4 regions of the Peribacillus sp. P4_D6 genome follow, and region 4 is predicted to be linked to each of the others. Evidence: riboswitches for the same ligand, from Rfam matches in the RefSeq annotation. Region 4 holds a riboswitch; each other region holds the start of a gene.

Region 1 (5,886 bases), on a different contig from region 4:
TTGTTCGAGATGGATGCTTGTTTGACAGGAAGATTATTCACATCAATGACATTGTCCAGCATACGGATCTGAATGGGAATCAATCTTTCCAGAACATCGCTGCCCACCGCTCGGGGCAAGTTAATGGATGAAAGGTTGCAGACAACGAAATCGCCGCTTTTACGAACCACAACAACATCTCCATCTTCTGTTTCATATTCATCCGTGATCGTCGAAGGGCTTAGGTTTTGGGCAATCTCCGTGCAAAGGTTAGAACAATAAATCATACCTTTATGTTTATTCGGATTCTTCCGATTCACTTCATCGCGGTAGAACATATACGGTACGCCTTCTTCTAATTGAGAAATCATGATGCTTTTCATGATGTCCATCGCATTGATTTTTTCAAAGCTATAGTTTGGAAGCGTGCCATTTTCTGCGGCCTCGACAGCAAGTGCATAATGATTCCTGAAGCTTCCTTCGCCTTTCTTTTCGTCATAAAGATCTTCAAGTGAAAATCCAAGGGTTTGCTTAACGGTATGCGGATCGAAAAGATACCATTCTTTTCTGTCGCGTACAGCCTCCATGAATAAATCCGGTATGCATACACCTGTAAAAATATCATGTGCTTTTAATCGGTCATCCCCGTTTTGAGTCTTCAAATCGAGGAAGCTCATGATATCTTTATGCCAGGCATCCAAGTAAATCGCGATGGCGCCTTTACGTTGCCCCAATTGATCGACACTTACAGCTGTCTGGTTGAATAGTCGAATCCAGGGCGTCGTGCCGGAACTGTTTCCAGAGAAACCGCGGATATCGGAACCAAGCGAGCGAACCTTACCGACGTAAAGACCAACACCGCCGCCGAATTTAGATACTTTTGCCGCATCGTAGTTTGATAGGTAAATTCCGTCGATGGAATCTTCAATTGCGTCGATAAAGCAGGAGCTTAACTGTCCATGTGTTTTACCTGCATTGGAGAGTGTAGGAGTCGCAACGGTCATATAAAGGTTGGACATGGCCCAGTATGCTTCTTTTATCAGTTGCAGGCGGTGCTCCGTTTTTTCCATTCGCATGATTTCCATCGCGATGATCATGAAACGTTCTTGCGGCAGTTCGAAGACCTTGTCCTTTTTTGGGCGGGCCAGATAACGGTCATTCAATAAGTAGATGCCTATGTAAGAGAATAATTTATCTTTTTCCGGGTCGATCACCGATCCCAATTCCTCAATTTCCGCTTTTGTATATGAAGATAGCAGTTCTGGTTTATAAATGGGATAACGCTGACCTTCCGATAGCTGGGAGAGTTCTGTGATCAGCTCATAGAATGGGCCATAACTCTTGCCTTCATAACCTCGATTGGCCTGTGCATCCCTATACATTGTATTCAACAGTTCTGCTGCAGCAACGAAAGTCCAATCCGGGGCATCGATATCCACGCCTTCAAGAGCGAGCTGAATCAGTTTTTTTGAAGCCTGTTCTTCGGTTGAGTCACTTTTGCGATCAAGCCATTTTGTAAAACGCTTTTTGAACTTTTCCATATCGAGACGGCCTTCGAATTCCTTCGATAACATCTCAAGCTGGATGGATTTCGCTTCTGTGTCATTTTCACTTATGGTAGAGTTATATGTTTGAGTCATTAATAATCCTCCTTGTTAACTTCCGCTAAAATAAAAAAACCGCCCAAAGAATTGAGCGGATCAAACGATAGAATAAAAGAGGCATGAAAAAATAGCCGTTATACTATCGTTTCATCATCTCAATCCCCGAAGAATAAGAAACGTGAAAAATTCAAGGCAGGTCTCCTGACTCATGATCATCCTACTTTGAGTCCTTCCCGTATAGAGAGCTATACAGTGGTTTTCTCATTTCGTCACATTTACAGTTGCGAGGACAGTTCCGGGTTTACACCGGATTCCCTTTTCAGCCATCACTGGCACCTTGGATTATAAAAATTCTATATATAGTTATTGGAATTGTTTATGTAATCAATATCTAGTATTTCTGCTTATATTATCGTAAGCCATATACGATGATAATTCAACTAATATATTTGAAAAAAACCAATCCTTATCTATTGACAAAGTGATGGAAGAGGGTGGGGGAATGAAAGATTTTATGGGGGAATGGATAAATCAAGCGCTGATTTTACGGGATTTTGTGTTAAAATAAAGTGTCTAGTAAAGGTGGCTCTCCGTTATTGCACTGAGGGGATTCGCGGAAAAATATTTATGAAAAAGGGGATAAAATCTTGGAAAAAGTATTAGTTTTTGGACATAAAAACCCGGATACAGACACAATCTGTTCAGCAATCGCTTATGCAGATCTTAAAAAACAGCTAGGTATCAACGCTGAACCAGTTCGTCTGGGTGAAGTGAATGGTGAAACTCAATATGCATTGGACCAATTCAAATTCGATGCTCCCCGTCTTGTGGAAAAAGTTGCAGGGGAAGCTGATGGCGTAATCCTGGTCGATCATAACGAACGTCAGCAAAGCGCTGAAGATATTGACCAAGTCCGTGTGTTGGAAGTTATCGACCATCACCGTATCGCTAACTTTGAAACAAGCGATCCATTATATTACCGTGCGGAACCAGTTGGCTGTACGGCAACCATCTTAAATAAAATTTATAAAGAAAACGGCATTGAAGTCCCTAAAGCAATCGCAGGTCTTATGCTGTCTGCCATCATTTCCGATTCTTTATTGTTCAAATCGCCGACTTGCACGGAGCAGGACGTTGCAGCAGCAATGGAACTCGCTGCCATTGCTGGAGTCGACGCTGAAAAATATGGCTTGGAAATGTTGAAAGCGGGAGCTGACTTAAGCGACAAAACGATTGCCCAGCTCATCACTCTTGATGCCAAGGAATTCTCCATGGGAATGGCTAAAGTGGAAATAGCACAGGTCAATGCCGTTGATCCGAACGAAGTCCTTGCTAAGCAAGCAGAATTGGAAGCAGCGATTGAAGCGGTCATCGCAGTGAAGGAATTGGACTTGTTCCTATTCGTCGTTACGGATATCCTGACTAATGATTCCGTTGCCTTGGCCCTTGGTAAAGCGGCATATGCGGTTGAAAAGGCATATGACGTTTCATTAAACAATAACATCGCCGTCTTGGAAGGCGTTGTATCGCGTAAAAAACAAATCGTTCCGGTCTTAACCGACGTATTCAGCAAATAATTCAGGAAAAGGGTTGCTCATTAAAACTTGGGCAGCCTTTTTTTGTACATTCAAAAAAAGACTCAACCATCCCATTAAGGGTGTTTGAGTCTTTTTTCTTAATTTAAAGATTCCTTTTCTTTTTCATAGGCGATGACAATCAATTCTTTATTGGCTTCCTCGCCAAGTTTGCTTTCAAAGCTTTTCAGTTCATTCAATAAATCCGGTGACAGATTTGCTGCCGTATAATCCTGCTCGGGTGTCATGCTTTTCGCTCCTTTCAAAAGGAAATGATTCATGTTATCTATTTTGTCGGTTTGAAAAGTTTCTATTCAGCAGAATTTTACTTCTTTAAGATATTTTACTTTCTGAGGTGGCGAGTTTTTCAAGCAATGTCGAACTTTCTTCATCGAGTCCTTGGACTTGGACAGGTATTCCCAAGAGCTGATATTTAAGAATAACCGTATCGACAGCACCAACTGCTGAAGCATCCCAGATCTTGGAATGGGAGAAGTCAATGACGATTGCATCGGCTTTTTCCTTGAAGTCGAACTTTGAAACAAAGTCCTGGACAGAAGCGAAAAATATTTGTCCGCTGATACGATAAGTGATTTTCTTAGCCTGGATGTCTGCCGATTTCTCTACTGCCACTTTAGAAATTTTAGCCGAGAAGAAAATCATGCTCAAAAGCACTCCGGCAAATACGCCTTTTGATAAGTCATGTGTATAAATGACAATGAGGACCGTCACGATCATCACGGCTGCATCCGACTTAGGAGCTCTAGTGAGCCTCTTTAGGGAAGACCAGTCAAATGTCCCGATTGAAACCATGATCATGACTGCGACAAGTGCAGCCATCGGTATTTTGATAAGGACATCATTCAATACAACGATTAATACCATAAGGAATGCGCCCGCTACAAATGTCGAGAGCCGGCCTCTTCCACCAGATTTAATGTTGATACCGGATTGGCCGATCATCGCACATCCTGCCATGCCGCCAAAACATCCGGCGATGATATTCGCAATCCCCTGGCCTTTGGCTTCCTTATTCTTATTACTGTCCGTGTCAGTCATCTCATCGACAATTTGAGCCGTCAATAACGATTCAAGCAGTCCAACAAACGCAAGGGCAATGGAATAAGGGAAAATGATCGCCAAAGTTTCGAAGGTCAAAGGGATGTCTGGAAGCATGAACATCGGAAGCGCTTCGGTCAATTGCCCCATATCCCCAACCGTCCGCACCGTAGCCCCCGTGGTAACTGCAACGATCGTCATGAATATGATGGCGACAAGTGGTGAAGGTATGACTTTCGTGATTAGCGGAAAAAGATAAATGATAGCTAATGAAACGGCTGTCATGACATACATGATCCATGTTTCGCCCACGAAATGGGTGAGCTGTGCCGTGAAAATCAAGATGGCTAAAGAATTCACAAAACCAGTCATGACTGGCTTCGGAATGAACTTCATTAATTTCCCGATTTTTAAAACCCCTAGTAAAATTTGCAGCAAACCAGTCAATATGGTTGCAGCAAGTAAATAGTTCAAGCCATGATCTTTAACAAGGTCGACCATGACGAGTGCCATTGCGCCAGTGGCAGCCGATATCATTCCCGGCCTTCCGCCGACAAAGGAGATGACGATGGCAATGCAGAATGAGGCATATAGACCAACCATTGGGTCAACGCCAGCAATGATCGAAAAGGCAATCGCCTCTGGAATCAATGCCAAGGCAACGACAATACCCGAAAGAACATCTCCTCTAACGTTGCCGAACCATTCCTTTTTGTAAGCAGATGTATTCAAAGAAACACTCCTTCTTTTATATATGTGTGTTCATTTCTTTTTTAACGCACTAAATTATAGCATGAGTCCTTTATTCTATCTATATGGATAATATAAACGACAAATCGAGGGCTATTCATTTCTTATCTTACGAAGGAAAATGCTTTAAGAGAGAATAATTGGTATAAAAGGTGATTGAGCTATCATGTGAGGGAAGTCAATTATATCGAGGTAGGCGAATGCATACAGGTAAAGCTTGTAATAAAGTCAGTCGAATGGGATTTCCGTTAATGGCTTGGCCATTTTTGACGTAAGGGGCCCCTATAGGATTTTGTGAAATTCCCGCTAAGGGGGAGTGGAGTAAAACGGTAGAGATCTATTTCATAATTAAAAATCAAAAACATGGATATCCCTTTCCTGCTAGCTTTACGCCACCGATTGGAACCGATTCATGACATTCTACGCTTACTTGATTTATATCTTATCGAGCCCTATAGGGTGACCGTACCTTTACCATTCATATAATGAAAAAAAGATCGTGCTCTAACTGTGTCAATATGTGGGCAGGAAGTAAGAGAGTTTTTTTACCGGAATGATATTTTCCCGTTTTACCATATATGGAAGTGGTGAGGATGAAAAGCCAGCTCTATCAAAGTTTGGGAGTATGAACCGTCCTTGTGTTAAGAGGCTATTCCTCATCAATGATACTGGATTTACATAAAGGACATGTTACTTCTTTATAATGCTTGAACCTGATCTTTCGAAGGTCGCTTCTGGATAACATTGCGAATGCATTATATCTTGTGCCGCATGCACAAGTATTTTTATCTTTAACTATGTGTCTCTCATCCGTAGTAGCTGAATAAATGGTTGGAAAGAACATATATAACCCTCCTTGTTTTAATTTTAGGCAAATTAAAAAGGGGCAAGAAAATTAATTATAAAGTGATCCATTCAAG
Region 2 (4,402 bases), on a different contig from region 4:
CCCATCATGATCATGGTGATGATCATGGTCGTGGTCGTGATGGTGATCATGATCATGGTCGTGGTCGTGATGGTGATGATGGTGAGCATGTCCATGTTCCTCGACATGTTTACGATAGTTTTCCAAATCACGCGCCCCGCTTGATTTGCCTTCACTGGCTTCAATTACTCGTTCTTGCAGAATGTTCTGTAAGGTTGGATGATATCCAAAATACTTTGCCAATATGAATTCTCGATCATGATATTGCTCTTGATAGCCTTTCAGCATATCCTCCATTCTTTCCATCAACACCCCAGTGAAGAGGAAATATGGCAACATCACAATTTTTTTTGCCCCTAATCGGATGCATCGTTCAATACCTTCATCCACGTGAGGGTCCGTTACACCCATGAAGGCTGTTTCAACCCATTTAACGCTTAATTTTTCCCATAATAATCGTGAAATTTTATATATATCACTATTGGCATCAGCATCACTGCCACCTCGGCCAATTAGCAATATCGCTGTCTCAGAATGTTCAGAGGTCGTATCGAATCCCGCTTCCTCAAGACGGTCTGTCAGGATCGTCAATACATCATGGTGGACCCCGATCGTTTGGCCGTATGTGAATTTCACTTCTGGATACTTGGTTTTCCCATCCTCTATTTCAGCTGGGATATGTAGTTTCGAATGTCCTGCATGCAACAAAATGATCGGTATGACGATAACTTCAGTAGCCCCTCGTTTTACACAATTATCGATTCCTTTGGATATATTCGGTGCCGCAAATTCCAAGAAGCACGTTTCCACTAGGAAACGCCCGTCCAATGCCGGAATCATATTTTCAATAAAATGACGGACTTCTTCATTTCCCGAAGCCAACCGGCTTCCGTGTCCTACGAACAAAACTGCTTTCATTTACTTTCCCCCTCTTGATTAGTCTTCACAAGGCGCAGGCTCTATGTTTATTTTGGGAGCGATGTCCTGATAAGAAAAATTCTGTATCTTTTTCGAACGTTTGAAGTATTTAAAAAGCCGCTCATTTGGATGGGCATTTTGCTTATACTCGCCGACAATGTCCGTGATCAGTTCTACAAGCTGTTCCGGTTCAATGCCTTCCGCTACCGGCTGACCCGGATGGGCTGTTCTTCCAACCGGTTTAGCTCCAAGAAATAAGTCGAACTTCCCTTTTCGGAAGACAATCCCGATATCATCCATCACAGCACTATAACAAGCCATCCCACACCCATTAAAACCTATGTTCAGTTCCTTGGGCATGCTCATTCCGCCAAGCACCCGGTGTATTTCGTCCGCATAAGGAATGGATTCCGCTTTTTCACCATCACAGAAATCACAGGCTTTTAATGTCAGTACATCCCCAATTGGCGACAAAAGAAAGTTTGCTGATTGCAATTTCCCTGTAATGACTTCCGGATCCATTGTCGGGATCTTTAAGACGATTTTATGATTTGGCGTATACTCCATCGTTCCCTTTTCCCCGACAACTTCCGCAAGTGTCATCATTTGTTTGGGAGTGAATTGTTTATTCGCCACACCTGGACTAACGGCAAGTTCAAATACCGACTCCATTTTTTGCTGAACAATCGGCTGAATGGACTGCTTAACGACTTGACCCTTGACTCTTGACAGGGCCTCCATTGCCATTTCATAGGAAGCTGGCTTCTTTTCTGGTGCTTTTGTAAGTAATCCAACTCCTCCAGCGGACTCGGTTAAGGCTTCTTGATCTAATGCCCACGGTTCCGCTTCTTTTTGCAGTCGCTGATGCGGCTTCAATGTTTGCTTTTCCGAATTCAGCGTATATTTTCTCTGATAGCCTCTTGGTGTGATGATTTTGTCATCATATAAAAAGGTGGATGAATTACCGATAATGACGGTTGTCAACATTCCAATATCGTGATTCAACATATCCTGCAAATTGGTTATGACAATATCCTGCCTATCGCGATAAGCACTTTTCACCAACCCGACAGGTGTATCCGGCGAGCGGTAGCGAAGGAGAATCTTCTGTGTTTCAACAATTTGCCGGGTCCGCCTGCCGCTGCGCGGATTATAAAGTGCAATGACAAAGTCTGCCATTGCAGCTGCTTCAACCCTTTTAGCGATCAGTTCCCAAGGAGTTAAATGATCACTGAGGCTGATCGTACACGAATCGTGCATGACGGGCGCCCCAAGTAAAGACGCACATGAGTTGATTGCAGAAATGCCAGGAATGACTTCAATGRCCACTCCAGTTTCTTCTTTCCAGCCTTTTTCAATCAATACTTCATAAACCAACCCTGCCATCCCGTAAACTCCGGCATCCCCACTGGAAATCACCGCCACTTTCTTTCCCAGCTCCGCTTGTTTCACTGCTTCCTGTGCACGTGATACCTCTTCAGTCATCCCCGTACTTATGATCGTTTGATCTGTTAGCAGTCCCTGAATGAGTTCAACATAAGTTTTATAACCAATGATGTAGTCACTTTCTTGAAGGGCTTCGACGGCACGTTTGGTAATGTGTTCAAAATTCCCGGGCCCAAAGCCCACGACGAATAATTTACCGTTTGTACTCATTAAGACATCTCCTTTTACGCTTTGTTCTTTGAAATACRCGTATGAGCAGGAAAATCTGGATTAGGGGTCATTTCCCCGTCATTGTACTGYTAGATCATCTGTGGAACAAACTCACCATCATCGATATTACTGACGATCTGCCGACCGAAATCAGGCGTTTCCACTCGATACCAGTTTCCTTGGGGATAGGCAATCACAACGCAGGCATCCTTACATCTTCCGTTACAGCGTGTCCTCGTTGTATGGATTTTCAGATCCAGTCCTTTTGAAGCAATTTCATCGCGAATCGCTTGGGTTACTTCTTCCCCGCCCTTTTTCATGCAGCTGCTCCCATTACAAATCAACAGATGCGTATTTGTACCCGTCAAGTTCCAAGTAGTCATCTTCTTCCTCCTGAGTTCAGGGAAAAGGCAAAATAAAAAACCTTAACATAAGAGTCAAGGTTTTAAAAAAACTATATGAATGAGGAGCCAAAGGCAAGCATGCCAAATCCTCCCAAAATCGTCATAGTCCTTCTACCTTTCCCTCCGAAAAGTATCATGCAATTTTAAAAGCAGGTTTCCTGGCTTACGCTTCATTTTACTTTGTCCCTTCCCGGCATCATGCCAGTGGCTATCGACAATTTCATCAGCGTTTACAGTAGCGGGGGCTGCATCGGATTTTCACCGATTTCCCTATTATCCCTTGCTTATTCACACAAGGGCACTTTTAAAATGAAATATTTGGTTTTATTATACATTTCCAACTAACTTAATCTATCATATAACAACTTTGTCAAAATTCAATAGTTTATTCCGACTGTTTAGAAAAGTTTAAACGTGTAAAACCAGTTACAATCCTTTCCTCGCAACAAATTTCGGCCTCCAAAAAAAGATAGTGTAGCTGGAATTATTTCTTTATGGTACACTATACGAGAATTTTCTAAATAATTACATAAGTTTCATGGTGTTGAATTTCTCGGAATTCAGCTTAAAAGGGAAGCCGGTGAAAATCCGGAGCGGTCCCGCCACTGTAAAGGGAAGTTCCATTACGTTAACTTTAATCCACTGTCAAATGAGATGGGAAGGATGTAATGGGATGATGAACCAAAGCCAGGAGACCTGCCATGAAGCGTGAAACTGTTTCAGCCTACGAGGATGGGCGTGCGGATCAGGCAAAATGGCCCATGGTTGGTTCATGCTGCAAAATTCCTGTTCATTACGCACTTCTTTCCTTTGAGAGAAGTGCTTTTTAGTTTGGGCGCGCCGCTTTTCTTCTCAAGATTGATCAGAACAATAAAAAGTGTTGAAAGGAGAAAGAATGAAAAGAACCAATTGGAAAATTATTTATTTTGTCATTTTACTGCTTTTTGTCCCGAAACGGGKATTGGCCATGCATATCATGGAGGGCTTTTTACCCATAGAATGGGCTATATTCTGGTGGGCCGTGACGCTTCCATTTTTAATCTTGGGTTACCGGTCCATTAGGTCCAAAGTAAGGGAAAACCCAGAAACAAAAATGATACTTGGCCTATCGGGCGCATTTGTATTTATATTATCGGCCCTAAAGATTCCTTCCGTTACGGGAAGTTCTTCGCACCCTACCGGAGTTGGTTTAGGTTCCATACTATTCGGACCATTGGCCATGAGTGTGGTCGGCTCCATCGTTCTGTTATTTCAAGCTGTTTTACTGGCACACGGAGGATTGACGACATTAGGGGCCAATGCATTCTCCATGGCCGTTTGCGGACCCTTCATTGCTTACTTTGTCTTCAAGGCCGCAACTAAATTGGGATGGTCTTTTTCACTTGCCGTATTCTTGGCAGCTGCTTTTGGGGATTTGGGCACCTATGTGGTAACTTCTGTTCAAC
Region 3 (5,886 bases), on a different contig from region 4:
AAAAAGATGGAAATGCGCGGTCAAGGAGAAGCACAGACATTCACCTGTAAATGCGGTTTTCACGAAAAACTATCTTCTTACAATAAACGTAGAGGTCAAAATAAAAATCAAAAAGTATCCAAAAATGAAGTATCCAATTATATGAAAAAGCAAAATAAAGAAGAGCCGATCAATACTGCATTGGCAGATGCCTTGGCGAAACTGAAATTCGATAAATAAAAGAAAAAGGATGGAGCAATCGCTCCATCCTTTTTCGGTATATTCCTGCTTCGACTAAATTTCATTCAGTACGGTGCCATGTAATTCATATTCAAGTGTTTTGTCAGTGTGTGTGTGTTTATCCGAATCTACTCGTATGAGCGTACTGAATGGCTTTTGATCACCCGGACTGAAAATTGCTTCATCATTCTCTGGATTCCATAGGCTGTAAATACTCATGATCGTATCTTCCTCCTTTGGATGAGAAGACTAGTAATTCCCATGCTTGATTATCATCCAACTCTTCAATTGACTCTAACGCTGATCACCGGGACTAAACACCGCTGCGTCATTCTCTTTGTTCCATTGGCTTCTGATTGTACTCATCATGCACTATCATCTCCTTTGGTGAGAATGTCTTACAGTATTTGTATACCCGGATGGGACAGGTTAAAACATTTTGCTACTACAAAGAGTGGCTCAAAACTTTTGAACTGGTGGTCACCAGTTCAAAATGGGAAAATCGTACTAGGTTCATACAAGAATATTCGAATAAAATACAAATATAAATTGGTTAATAAAAAACCTCAGTTTGTATCAGTTTCTAATTACGATTCTTACTTAACTGGAATTAATTTGGAAGTTGACTGGTTACATAAAGGCGGGAAGGCATCCTTCAGTAAAAAGAACAGTACAAAAGGTACTGCTAACATAACTGTTGATGGGGTTTATGTGCTAGGTGTTATAATTGCAGTACACCCTATTGGATTTAAATGGAATGGTTCGTGGAAACGCTCTTTAACAATAAAGAAATAGAAGTGATTAATTTTCAATAAAATGAATTTAGGGGTTTATCAGTCTGTATCACTGATAAACCCCTTTTACTATAGTCCAACAAGAATTTTCGAAAATATCCTTTTCACTTCACACATATTCGCCTTATGTTCGCTGTCGGACACCTTCAGCAACTTTTGCACGTAGAAAAATATCTAAGGCTTCATGCAGTGTGTATTCAATCGTGAAACTTTCCGTAGTCTTACTGGTCAATTTCCGTTCCTTTAACGCTGTTCCACGCTGTTTAATAACGTGTTTTTTCATGAAAAAAAGCACCTCCAAACATAGAAAAATAATAGTGATATGGAATATCACTGTTTCCTACGTACAGAAATGCTTTTATCCTACATACAATCTCCGGATTTTACGGTCATACCAACAGAAAAAAACCCTGCTACAACACGGAGAAACCGCATTATAACAGGGCTTATAAACTTTAGCGTCCCAGATAGGAATCGAACCTACGACCTACAGCTTAGGAGGCTGTCGCTCTATCCTGCTGAGCTACTGGGACATATATTAAAGTCGACGACTTATTTATTATATTTCTTATAGGCAAACTTTTCAAGCTAATAGCACATACTTATGAAAAAAAATCCTCATAAATGTTTAGCGTGTCGCTAAGCTTTCGTTTTTCCTCTTTTTTCATTAAATGGAATACTTTATTGTCCACTGGTTTTCTGGTACTATTATACTATAAAAAAATCAGGAGAATGATAGTGAAAAAATATAGAGTTTTAAGGATGGCGGCATTGCTGGGGGTTTTGATTTTACCTGGATGCACACAAGGGATTTTAGAGGGGATAGGCACAAAGACGGCTGCACCGATTGCGGAAGATGACATTGAAGTGGCCGAAGCGGCTGAGAATGGGACCGGGCAGGATTCGGAGGGGCAAATCGATACGGGAGGCTGGTTAAAGGCCGAGTCCCCGGTCCAGCTTCCGATATTGATGTATCACAGTATTTCTGAAGGGAATGGCCTTCGGGTTCCAAGGGAGGAATTCCGATCACAGATGGCTTGGCTTCGGGAGAATGGTTACTATACATTATCCCCTGAAGAAGCATTCCTCGTTTTAACCGAGAATCGGATGCCAAGTGAGAAGTGCGTCTGGATTACTTTTGATGATGGCTATACAGATAACTACACGGAGGCATTCCCGATATTAAAAGAACATGATATGAAAGCAACTGTCTTCATGATCGGGAAGTCCATTGATAAAGGTCATCACCTGACTGAAAATCAAATGTTGGAGATGAGCAGGGATGGGATTTCAATTGAAAGCCATACCATCAGCCATTTGGAGCTGAACCGCATGACGGCAGAGCAGCAAGAAGCGGAAATGGTTCAGTCGAAGGTGCTGTTCGACCATATCCTCGACCAGAACACGACAGTGCTTTCCTATCCGGTTGGCCGGTATAACGAAGAGAGTCTCAGGCTGTCAGAAGAAGCTGGATACAAGATGGCAGTCACTACCGAACCTGGGGGAGCTTCAAGCGACCAAGGGATGCATGCTCTGCATCGAGTTCGGATTTCACCAGGGTTATCGCTCAATGGGTTTGCGTCGCTGATTGAAAATGCTTCAAAGCATTGAAGGTGGAAGGGGCATTTTGCACTTGTTCAGAAAAATCATATAATAATCGATTCTTACATGGTGTATAATGAAGGCAGTGAAAATTATATACATATGAACGATTTGGTGTCTTAATGACTTAAAAGGGAAGTTGGTGAAATGCCAACGCGGTCCCGCCACTGTATATGGGAGCTTACGGCTGTGTACCACTGTATGAGATATGGGAAGGTGCCGTTGACGATGACCATGAGCCAGGAGACCTGCCAGAATTCGTACACCTGTAACCTACGCGGATGGGAAGGTGTGTGGCAGACCCTAAGAAAGAGTCCGTATTGATATTGTTGCCATGCAAGCATCTTCCGTTTAACGGGAGATGCTTTTTGTTTTTGGGGGTATCTTCCAGTGTTGGTTTTCTCTGTTAGGTATGAAGAAATTAAATAAAAAGATTGTGGGGAATGAAAATGAAGAAGATTTTTGGTCTGATACTGTTAATGTTGCTTACTGCAGGCATGATGGTAGGCTGCGGTGGTGCTGCTGATGAAGGAAAAGAAAAAGAGCAAACGAACCATGCTCAACACGAGGCTTTCCCGATTACGATTAAAGATGCAAGTGGGGAAAAGGTAACGATAGAAAAAGAACCGAAGAAAATCGTTTCGTTGATACCAAGTAATACGGAAGTGGTCTTTGCACTTGGTTTGGGTAAAAAGGTCGTTGGTGTTTCCGACAATGATAATTACCCGGAAGAGACGAAAGAAATTGAAAAAGTTGGCGGAATGGAAATGAACACGGAGCTGATTGTCTCCATGAAGCCTGACCTTGTTCTTGCGCATGCATCAAGTGCCCATAATTCAAATGAGGGTTTACAGCAGCTTAAGGATGCTGGAATAGATGTGCTCGTAGTCAATGATGCACAAAGCTTTGACCAAGTCTATGAATCTATTGAAATGATTGGAAAGGCAACGGGAGAACATGATAAGGCAAACGAAATCGTTGCGGATATGAAAACGAAGCTCAAGGATATCCAGGAAAAAGCCAAATCCGTAAAGAAAGAGGATAGGAAGACCGTTTTAGTGGAAGTTTCGCCTTCACCGGAAATATACACACCTGGAAAAAATACGTTCATGAATGAGATGCTTACTATTATTTCAGCGGATAATGCGGCTGCTGAATTGGACGGTTGGGCAAAAATTGATGAAGAGTCGATGATTGCTGCAAATCCTGATGTCATCATTACAACGTATGGTTATTATACGAAAGATGCAGTAAGTGAAGTGAAGGCCCGAAAAGGATGGCAAGACGTAAATGCTGTTAAGAATGGCCAAGTCTTTGATGTCCATTCTGACTTGGTGACCCGTTCCGGTCCACGCTTAATAGAAGGAGTAGAGGAACTTGCCAAAGCAGTCTATCCGAACCAATTTGACAACTAAATGGGCGTTTGCTTATTTGATTGCGTTGTTCATTTTGTTATTCGCAATGACGGTAGGCATTTCCTTTGGTTCGGTGCCAGTTCCGATTCCCGTACTTATACAAATAATCGGCAAGGAGATTTTCCACTTGCCGATTTCTGCCGATCCGGATGTGATGCTTACGAATATCGTGATGAACATCCGCTTGCCGCGGGTGCTGCTCGCTGGTTTGGTTGGGGCATCACTTGCGATCGCGGGTGCGGCTTTTCAAGGACTGCTCCGGAATCCGCTCGCTGATCCTTACACATTAGGTATTTCATCAGGAGCATCGGTCGGAGCCGTATTGACGATATTTTTGAATATATCACTGCCATTCATCGGTTTATATACTCTTCCGGCATTGAGCATCTTATGTTCAGTGCTCACGATGCTCTGCGTACTGACTTTTGCAAAAAGAATGGATCGGTCGATGAAAGTGGAAACGATCATTTTAACGGGAATCATTTTCAGCTCGTTTTTAAGTGCCTTCATTTCATTGATGATTGCGCTGACGGGTGATGAATTAAGACAAATCATCGGCTGGCTGATGGGAAGCGTCTCAATGCGCGGCTGGAATTATATCGTAATCATTTTGCCGTTTTTTATCATTGGCTCGTTGACCTTGATCATGAATACAAAAGAATTGAATGCGATGACTTTCGGGGAAGACCGGGCAAAACACTTAGGTGTGAACGTCAAGCGGCGGAAAATGTGGATCTTGATAGCCGGTTCGACATTGACAGGGGCAGCCGTTGCCGTTTCAGGGGCGATTGGTTTTGTAGGATTGGTCATTCCTCATTTTGTCCGAAAGATTTGGGGACCTGACCATAAACATTTGCTTCCGTTGTCATTGTTGATAGGAGGCGGATTCTTGATATTGGCCGATTTTGTAGCACGAACGATCATTGCCCCATCGGAACTGCCGATCGGGGTGATCACCTCACTTATCGGGGCACCTGCATTTGCGCTGATTTTATTAAAGAGACGGAGAGAAGGGTAAAAACGGATGCTTGAAGTAAAAGGGTTAACAGGTGGATATCACAACAAAGCTGTTTTGGACTCTGTCTCTTTTGATGTACATAAAGGGGAATTATTCGGGATTCTTGGTCCTAATGGCAGCGGGAAAACGACGCTTTTAAGTATGCTTAGCGGGGTGCTCGATTATAAAGGCGGAAGCGTACGGATAAGCGGCAGGGATTTGAAGGATTATTCGTCAAAACAACTTGCACAGGTCATTGCCGTGCTCCCTCAACATTCCTCATTAGCTTTCTCCTATACAGTAAAAGAGACGGTCTCGCTTGGGCGATATGCCCATCAATCAGGTTGGTTCCATAGTTGGTCCGCAGAAGATGAATCGATTGTCCAGCGGGTGATGGAACAAACGGGAGTAGCTGATTTTCAGGATCTTCATTTTGATCGATTATCAGGAGGGGAAAGGCAGAGGGTCCTGCTGGCACAGGCCCTTGCCCAAGAGCCGGAAATCCTTTTTTTGGATGAACCTACGAACCATTTGGATCTTTCCTATCAAAAAGATCTTCTTGATCTAATGAGGAAAATGGCAAAAGAGCAGAAGTTGACCGTTATTTCAATTTTTCATGATTTGAATTTGGCTGGATTATATTGTGATCGGCTTATGCTGCTTGAGAAAGGGCAGATTCAGGTTGTTGATGTGCCGAATGAAGTGCTTCAACAGGAACGGATTCAGGGTGTATATCATACGACGATCGAAAAACATCCGCATCCCGCCCTTCCGAAACCGCAAATGTTCATCGTTCCGGAAAAGCATGGCCAGGATACCATCCCGTTGGAAATTGATGAATCTTATTTGACAGTCGGAT
Region 4 (5,886 bases):
AAAAATACTAGGACGTGTAGATATTTGCATGCATTGTGAAGAACCATTGACACTTGACAAAAAGTTGGAAGGCGAAGAATTCAATGAAAAATATAACCGGAAAAGCCTGCATGATTAAGTCGATTAGCTGAATTCCCTTTCAAGAAGGCTTTAACAATTGTATCATTTCTTCATAAACATGAAAAAAAGTTCCAACCAAGTGGAGGAACTTTTTTTAATGCGATTCTTTTTTCGCACAATCCATACAGTCGCCGTAGATTTCCATCCGATGGTGACTAACATTGAAACCAGTGACTTGTGCTGCGAAATGCTCGACTTCATCCAATGCAGGATAATCGAAGTCCACAATTTTACCGCAAGTTTGGCAAATTACATGATAATGATTCGTCGTCACAAAATCAAACCTTGCCGAAGAATCCCCATACGTAAGTTCTTTTACCAAACCTACCTCACGGAACACACGCAGGTTGTTATAAACCGTTGCCACACTCATATTCGGAAACTTGCCTTCCAGCGCTTTATATATATCATCAGCGGTAGGGTGGGACATGCAGCTTATCAAATACTCAAGTATCGCATGGCGTTGAGGAGTTATTCTTACACCGGTATCTTTTAAGGAATCCAACGCTTCTTTTAACTGAACTTCAGACACCGTCATCCACCTCTTTTTCTCATTAAGTATGCATTCTTAAATTATAATGTTTATAAATAGTGTACCTTTTATACGTTGAATTTGTCAATAATTCAATGGCTTAACCATTCTTTTTTAGTTTATTCATGAAGACTTGATTCTTTCCCATTTTTGCATTGAACTTAGTATCCCCTAGATAAGTCGATTACGTTGGTGAAGTCTTTTCCAGCTTTCAGGTATTCACGCATATTTTTTTCGAATATGGCAAAGGTCCTTGGTAAATATTCTCCGCTTTTACTTGAAAGATGCGGTGTGACTGTAACATTCTTCATCCTCCAAAACGGATGCCCTTTTCCTAAAGGTTCCGGATCAAATACATCCAAGATGGCATGAGACAATTCCCCGGAATCCAAGGCTTCGATCAGCACTTCATCTTTAATCAGGTCGCCCCGGCCAATATTCACGAGTACTGCAGATTCTTTCATGGCTTTGAAGTGTTCTTTTTTCAGAAGGCCCTTTGTTTCATCCGTACTTGGCAGGACGGATACAATATAATCGGCTCCCGGTATGGCTACCAATAAATGATCCAGGTCATAAAGGTGATCGATGGATTCCACCGGTTTCCCGCTCCGGTTCACTCCTATCGTCTTCATCCCAAAGGCTTTCCCAAGACGAGCCACTTTCCCTCCTATTGCACCCACACCCAATACGAGCATGGTCTTGCCATTCAATTCCCCTACTTCGATCTTTCTATCCCACAATTCTTCCTTTTCATTCTTCATAAGCAGCTTCAATTTCTTTTCATATTGCAAAAGCATCCCTATCGTATACTCAGCCATCGGGATTTTATGTATGCCTCTTGCGTTGGTCACCATAATGCCTCGTTCCTCGATGGCTTTAAATGGCATCAGTTCCATCCCTGCACTCATGACCATGATCCATTTCAAGTTCGCTGCTTTCTCAATGATTTCTTCAGTTAAATCTTCACCATATGTAATTAAGATTTCCGCTTCACGAAGCGGCCCATCTTTCCATCCTTTTTGATAAATGAAGTTCAAATCAGGAAAAGCTTTCATCATTTTCATTTGGATACCTTCATTCGGAATGACAGTCGAAAGTATTAACATGTTTATCTCCCCCTTTTATTAACATAAAAAAACACGGGCTCTATGTGTCCCGTGCAACTTTCTCTGAGGAGGTATTCCCTTAATAAAGCATATTCGGGTGTCCCCTTTTTGAGTTGGACAAAAGCCTCATCCTTATTAAAAAAGGCTTTATTTTAAAGAATTTGGGTTTAATGCATGTAATTCCGGCAAAATAAAAAAGCCATCCCTTCTGATCAGGACGTCGTCGAAATAGATGTCACCGCCCCCATATTCCGGACGCTGGATCAAGACCATATCCCAATGTATCGATGACCGGTTTCCATTATCCGCTTCATCATAGGCAAGCCCAAGAGCCAAGTGCAGACTCCCGCTTATTTTCTCATCGAACAAAATATCGTCCATAGGTTCCAATATGTATGGATTGATTCCAATAGCGAACTCCCCTATAAACCGGGACCCTTCATCAATATTCAGAATTTGGTTCATTTCAAGATCACGATTGGAAGTCGCTTTAATGATTTTCCCCTTTTTCAAGTTCAATTCTATGTCACTAAAGGTAATTCCTTCATAGGTTGTGGGTGTGTTGAAGGATATCCTTCCATTGAGACTATCTTTTATGGGTGCCGTAAATACTTCCCCATCCGGTAAATTCTTTTTTCCGGCACATATGACGGCCGGCATGCCTTTGATGGAAAAGGTCAAATCTGTCCTTGGTGAAACGATCCTGACTTTGTCAGTACGTTGCATCAAATGTTTTAACGGCTTCAAAGCCGCCTCCATTTTCCCGTAATCCATTGTGCATACGTTCAAAAGAAAGTCTTCGTACCTATAGAAGGTCATGCCGGCTTTTTGCGCTGATGCCTTGGTGGGATAATTAAGTAAGACCCAACGTCGGTTGTTTACATAAAAAAGTGTAGGGGAATTCATGGCCTCCCCTTGAAGACGGTGCCTCTCGATGGGAACATCAGTCATTTCCGCATTGTTTTCTTCCCCAGTGATGATGATGACCGCATCGATATCCGTATATTTCTTCAAGGCCCATTGTGAAGCTGTGTCAAGCTGCTCCTTCACATTCCCTAGTAACAGGTGGCGGCTTATCTCATCGTCCTCGAGTTCCACATATGGATAAGCACCCACTCTGTATATTTCATCAATCAACTCTTTCAATAATGGTTTCGTGTTGATATGCCCCCGTATGAGGATTCTCTCTTTAGGCTGTAATTGTATCGAATGATGAACCAGCCTGGCTGCAAGCTTCGTTATCCTCTCATCCTTCATCTGCCTATCCCTTATTTTTCGAGTTCGCGAAGAGTTTCAAGCGCTTCTTCGACGTGGCCTTTAACCTTTACTTTACGCCATTCTTTGACTACATTTCCAGCCTTATCAATCAGGAAAGTTGAACGTTCAATGCCCATATACTCCTTGCCGAAGTTCTTTTTCAATTGCCAAACATCAAATGATTCAGCCGCTTCATGATTTTCGTCAGCCAGCAGCAGAAAAGGCAATCCATGTTTTTCGATGAATTTTTCATGACGTGCCGCTGGATCTGGGCTGATACCAAGGATGACCGCGTTCAATTCCTCGAATTGCTCATTATGGTCCCGGAAATCACAGGCCTCCGTCGTGCAACCTGGCGTCATGTCTTTTGGGTAAAAATATAATACAATGTTTTTCCCCTTAAAATCCGATAGGGAAACCATTTCACCATTGTTTGCAGGGAGTTTGAAATCAGGTGCTTTTTCGCCAATTTTAACAGTCATATTGAACCCTCCATTTCTTTCATTATGGTAAGAGTACCCAATAATCGAAAGAAACACAACTTTCATTTATCCTTCCTATCTTTCTGCTCCAGATCGATCACCGTACGAATCACGAACGCTGCAGGCAGTGTATACCCAATGAAGGCCTGAATGGTAGCTATCATCCTACCCATGCCAATCGGGGCTATATCTCCATATCCTACAGAAAACATCGTCATCGCACTAAAATAAAAAGAAGTCTTCAATTGTTCATAGAAAGTCCCATCCAACCGATTGCCCATATCAAGAATCACCGAATGATTCTGAAGCTCGTATAATAAATATATCAGTGCAAATCCAACTAATATCGTCGCATATAAATTGCCAAGCCACAGCATATCCTCAAGAGAAAATTTCTTTCCTCCCGACTCAACAAGAAATAACGTACGAATGCTCATCACCATGCAAAAAATGATCCCTGCAATCAAGATGTAGAAAGTCATCCCCCACGCCCCATTTCAAAACGCCACTTCCTCTATACATACTCCCTGTCCAAACAATATATTCTTTTTAGGAATCAGCCTTATCACCGACAAACGCATTAAACGGAAACTTTCCCTAATCCTTTTTCCATGTTGACCCTTTTGGTCGGATATGTTAAGATTGTCTAAATTTTTATAATAGTTTTTATTTTATAAATCTTTGACCTGCAAACAGTTAACAAGGCAGGTTTTGCAAAATTTCATATGTGGAAATAGGTTCCTAATTTTCATTAGGATTAAAAGGGAAGTCCGGTGTAATTCCGGCACGGTCCCGCCACTGTAATGGGAATGTTAGCGTCAATCAATATGCCACTGATCAACGGATCGGGAAGGCCAGCCGCTAATGATATTCCCCAAGTCAGGAGACCTGCCTATTTCGACAACACTGTTTTAACCTACGGGAGATAGGGAGGTGTTAGGGACCTTATAATTGTAAGGGGCATTTTGCATGCCTCTTTATTTTAAGCATTTCTAACTTTCTTTTTTGACGGTTAGGAATGCTTTTTTTATTGTTTGATCAATTGAATGTAGGAGGATGGGAATTTTGAAGAGCAGCAGTTTGGGTTACCCTCGAATCGGGGAAGATCGTGAATGGAAACGTACATTGGAAGCATACTGGTCAGGTAAAATCGATGAAGCGGAATTTACGGCACAACTAAAGGCAATCCGTATAGGCAACTTACAAAAACAGCAGCAACGGGGCATTGATATCATCCCTGTCAACGACTTCACTTTCTATGATCAAATGCTCGATATGTCCGTCATGTTCGGTCTTGTTCCTGAACGTTATTCAGCTTATGAAGGCGGAAGTGTCCCCCTTTCCGTTTATTATTCAATGGCCCGGGGAAACAATGATGAAGTCGCTTCAGAAATGACGAAATGGTTCAATACAAACTATCACTATATTGTCCCTGAATTAAAACTGGCACAGCTTACTTTAACAGAAAATAAACCACTTACAGCATATCGGGAAGCCAAGGAAAAGCTAGGGATCGAATCGAAGCCCGTTTTGATCGGACCTTATACTTTCCTCTCCCTTTCAAAAGGCTTTAATAAACAGGAAATCCCTGGCATCATCCTGAGTCTGCTTCCCCTATACACGCAAATCCTGCGGGAGTTGGAGCAAGAAGGCGTGAAGTGGGTTCAAATGGACGAACCTTCCCTTGTTTCATCCATTTCCAAAGATGATATGCAAACTGTTACTTACCTCTATGAAAAACTGAATGAAGCAGCACCAAACCTGAACATCATGCTACAAACATACTTTGATGCCGTGGAACACTATCAAGAAGTCATCGAATTAAAAGTCCAAGGAATCGGTCTTGATTTTGTACATGATAAAGGAAGGAATTTAAGTAACCTTGAGGCATTTGGTTTCCCGAAGGACAAAGTGCTTGCAGCGGGTGTGATTGACGGAAAAAACATTTGGCTATCCGATTTATCCAAAAAAATCGAATTGATCGAGACACTTAAGAAACAGGTAGCTGAGGACCAAATCTGGCTACAGCCCTCTTGCTCCCTGCTTCATGTCCCGGTGACCGTTCGTAATGAAACCGCCCTTTCAAAAGAAGTGAAAGAGGCCCTTGCTTTCGCTGATGAGAAACTTGAGGAAATCACACTTTTGGTCAAAGGGAATAATCAAGGCATTGAAGCAATCGCCGAAAAAGTGGATGTCAATAAATTTACGATTCAAACGTTAGCCAATTCAAATGTCCGAAACCACGGGTCTGTACAATCCAATGTCGAAAAGGTTAAAAACAGGACTGCCGGCCGTCAGCTTCCATTTAAAGACCGTTACCAAAAACAACAGGAATTTTTCAAATTACCTTTTCTCCCTTCGACTACGATCGGCAGCTTTCCGCAGACAT

The links. Region 4 has a riboswitch for cobalamin ahead of metE (5-methyltetrahydropteroyltriglutamate--homocysteine S-methyltransferase). Riboswitches for the same ligand answer to the same signal wherever they lie in the genome.
Region 1: another riboswitch for cobalamin. It lies ahead of AC1DVB_RS11045 (ribonucleoside-diphosphate reductase subunit alpha); the one in region 4 lies ahead of metE (5-methyltetrahydropteroyltriglutamate--homocysteine S-methyltransferase).
Region 2: another riboswitch for cobalamin. It lies ahead of AC1DVB_RS23245 ((2Fe-2S) ferredoxin domain-containing protein); the one in region 4 lies ahead of metE (5-methyltetrahydropteroyltriglutamate--homocysteine S-methyltransferase).
Region 3: another riboswitch for cobalamin. It lies ahead of AC1DVB_RS01470 (ABC transporter substrate-binding protein); the one in region 4 lies ahead of metE (5-methyltetrahydropteroyltriglutamate--homocysteine S-methyltransferase).

The regions. Positions count from the first base shown of each region.
Region 1 covers NZ_JBFUIQ010000026.1:39,767-45,652, reverse strand. Annotated here, with positions in the region: gene AC1DVB_RS11045 (ribonucleoside-diphosphate reductase subunit alpha) at 1-1,619, opposite strand, end outside; cobalamin riboswitch at 1,758-1,938, opposite strand; gene AC1DVB_RS11040 (manganese-dependent inorganic pyrophosphatase) at 2,231-3,160, shown strand; gene AC1DVB_RS11035 (hypothetical protein) at 3,259-3,405, opposite strand; gene AC1DVB_RS11030 (SulP family inorganic anion transporter) at 3,491-4,948, opposite strand.
Region 2 covers NZ_JBFUIQ010000143.1:4,332-8,733, reverse strand. Annotated here, with positions in the region: gene AC1DVB_RS23255 (sirohydrochlorin chelatase) at 1-897, opposite strand, end outside; gene cobJ (precorrin-3B C(17)-methyltransferase) at 916-2,553, opposite strand; gene AC1DVB_RS23245 ((2Fe-2S) ferredoxin domain-containing protein) at 2,568-2,936, opposite strand; cobalamin riboswitch at 3,089-3,278, opposite strand; cobalamin riboswitch at 3,480-3,675, shown strand; gene AC1DVB_RS23240 (hypothetical protein) at 3,659-3,787, shown strand; gene AC1DVB_RS23235 (energy-coupling factor ABC transporter permease) at 3,853-4,402, shown strand, end outside.
Region 3 covers NZ_JBFUIQ010000001.1:310,449-316,334, reverse strand. Annotated here, with positions in the region: gene AC1DVB_RS01500 (DNA topoisomerase III) at 1-219, shown strand, start outside; gene AC1DVB_RS01495 (hypothetical protein) at 274-438, opposite strand; gene AC1DVB_RS01490 (hypothetical protein) at 481-1,014, shown strand; gene AC1DVB_RS01485 (hypothetical protein) at 1,138-1,296, opposite strand; tRNA gene AC1DVB_RS01480 (tRNA-Arg) at 1,473-1,546, opposite strand; gene AC1DVB_RS01475 (polysaccharide deacetylase family protein) at 1,776-2,624, shown strand; cobalamin riboswitch at 2,711-2,885, shown strand; gene AC1DVB_RS01470 (ABC transporter substrate-binding protein) at 3,065-4,030, shown strand; gene AC1DVB_RS01465 (FecCD family ABC transporter permease) at 3,993-5,048, shown strand; gene AC1DVB_RS01460 (heme ABC transporter ATP-binding protein) at 5,055-5,886, shown strand, end outside.
Region 4 covers NZ_JBFUIQ010000017.1:1,681-7,566, forward strand. Annotated here, with positions in the region: gene AC1DVB_RS08180 (YgzB family protein) at 1-118, shown strand, start outside; gene perR (peroxide-responsive transcriptional repressor PerR) at 215-658, opposite strand; gene AC1DVB_RS08190 (D-2-hydroxyacid dehydrogenase) at 814-1,758, opposite strand; gene AC1DVB_RS08195 (aminopeptidase) at 1,906-3,015, opposite strand; gene bcp (thioredoxin-dependent thiol peroxidase) at 3,027-3,497, opposite strand; gene AC1DVB_RS08205 (potassium channel family protein) at 3,560-3,979, opposite strand; cobalamin riboswitch at 4,216-4,407, shown strand; gene metE (5-methyltetrahydropteroyltriglutamate--homocysteine S-methyltransferase) at 4,554-5,886, shown strand, end outside.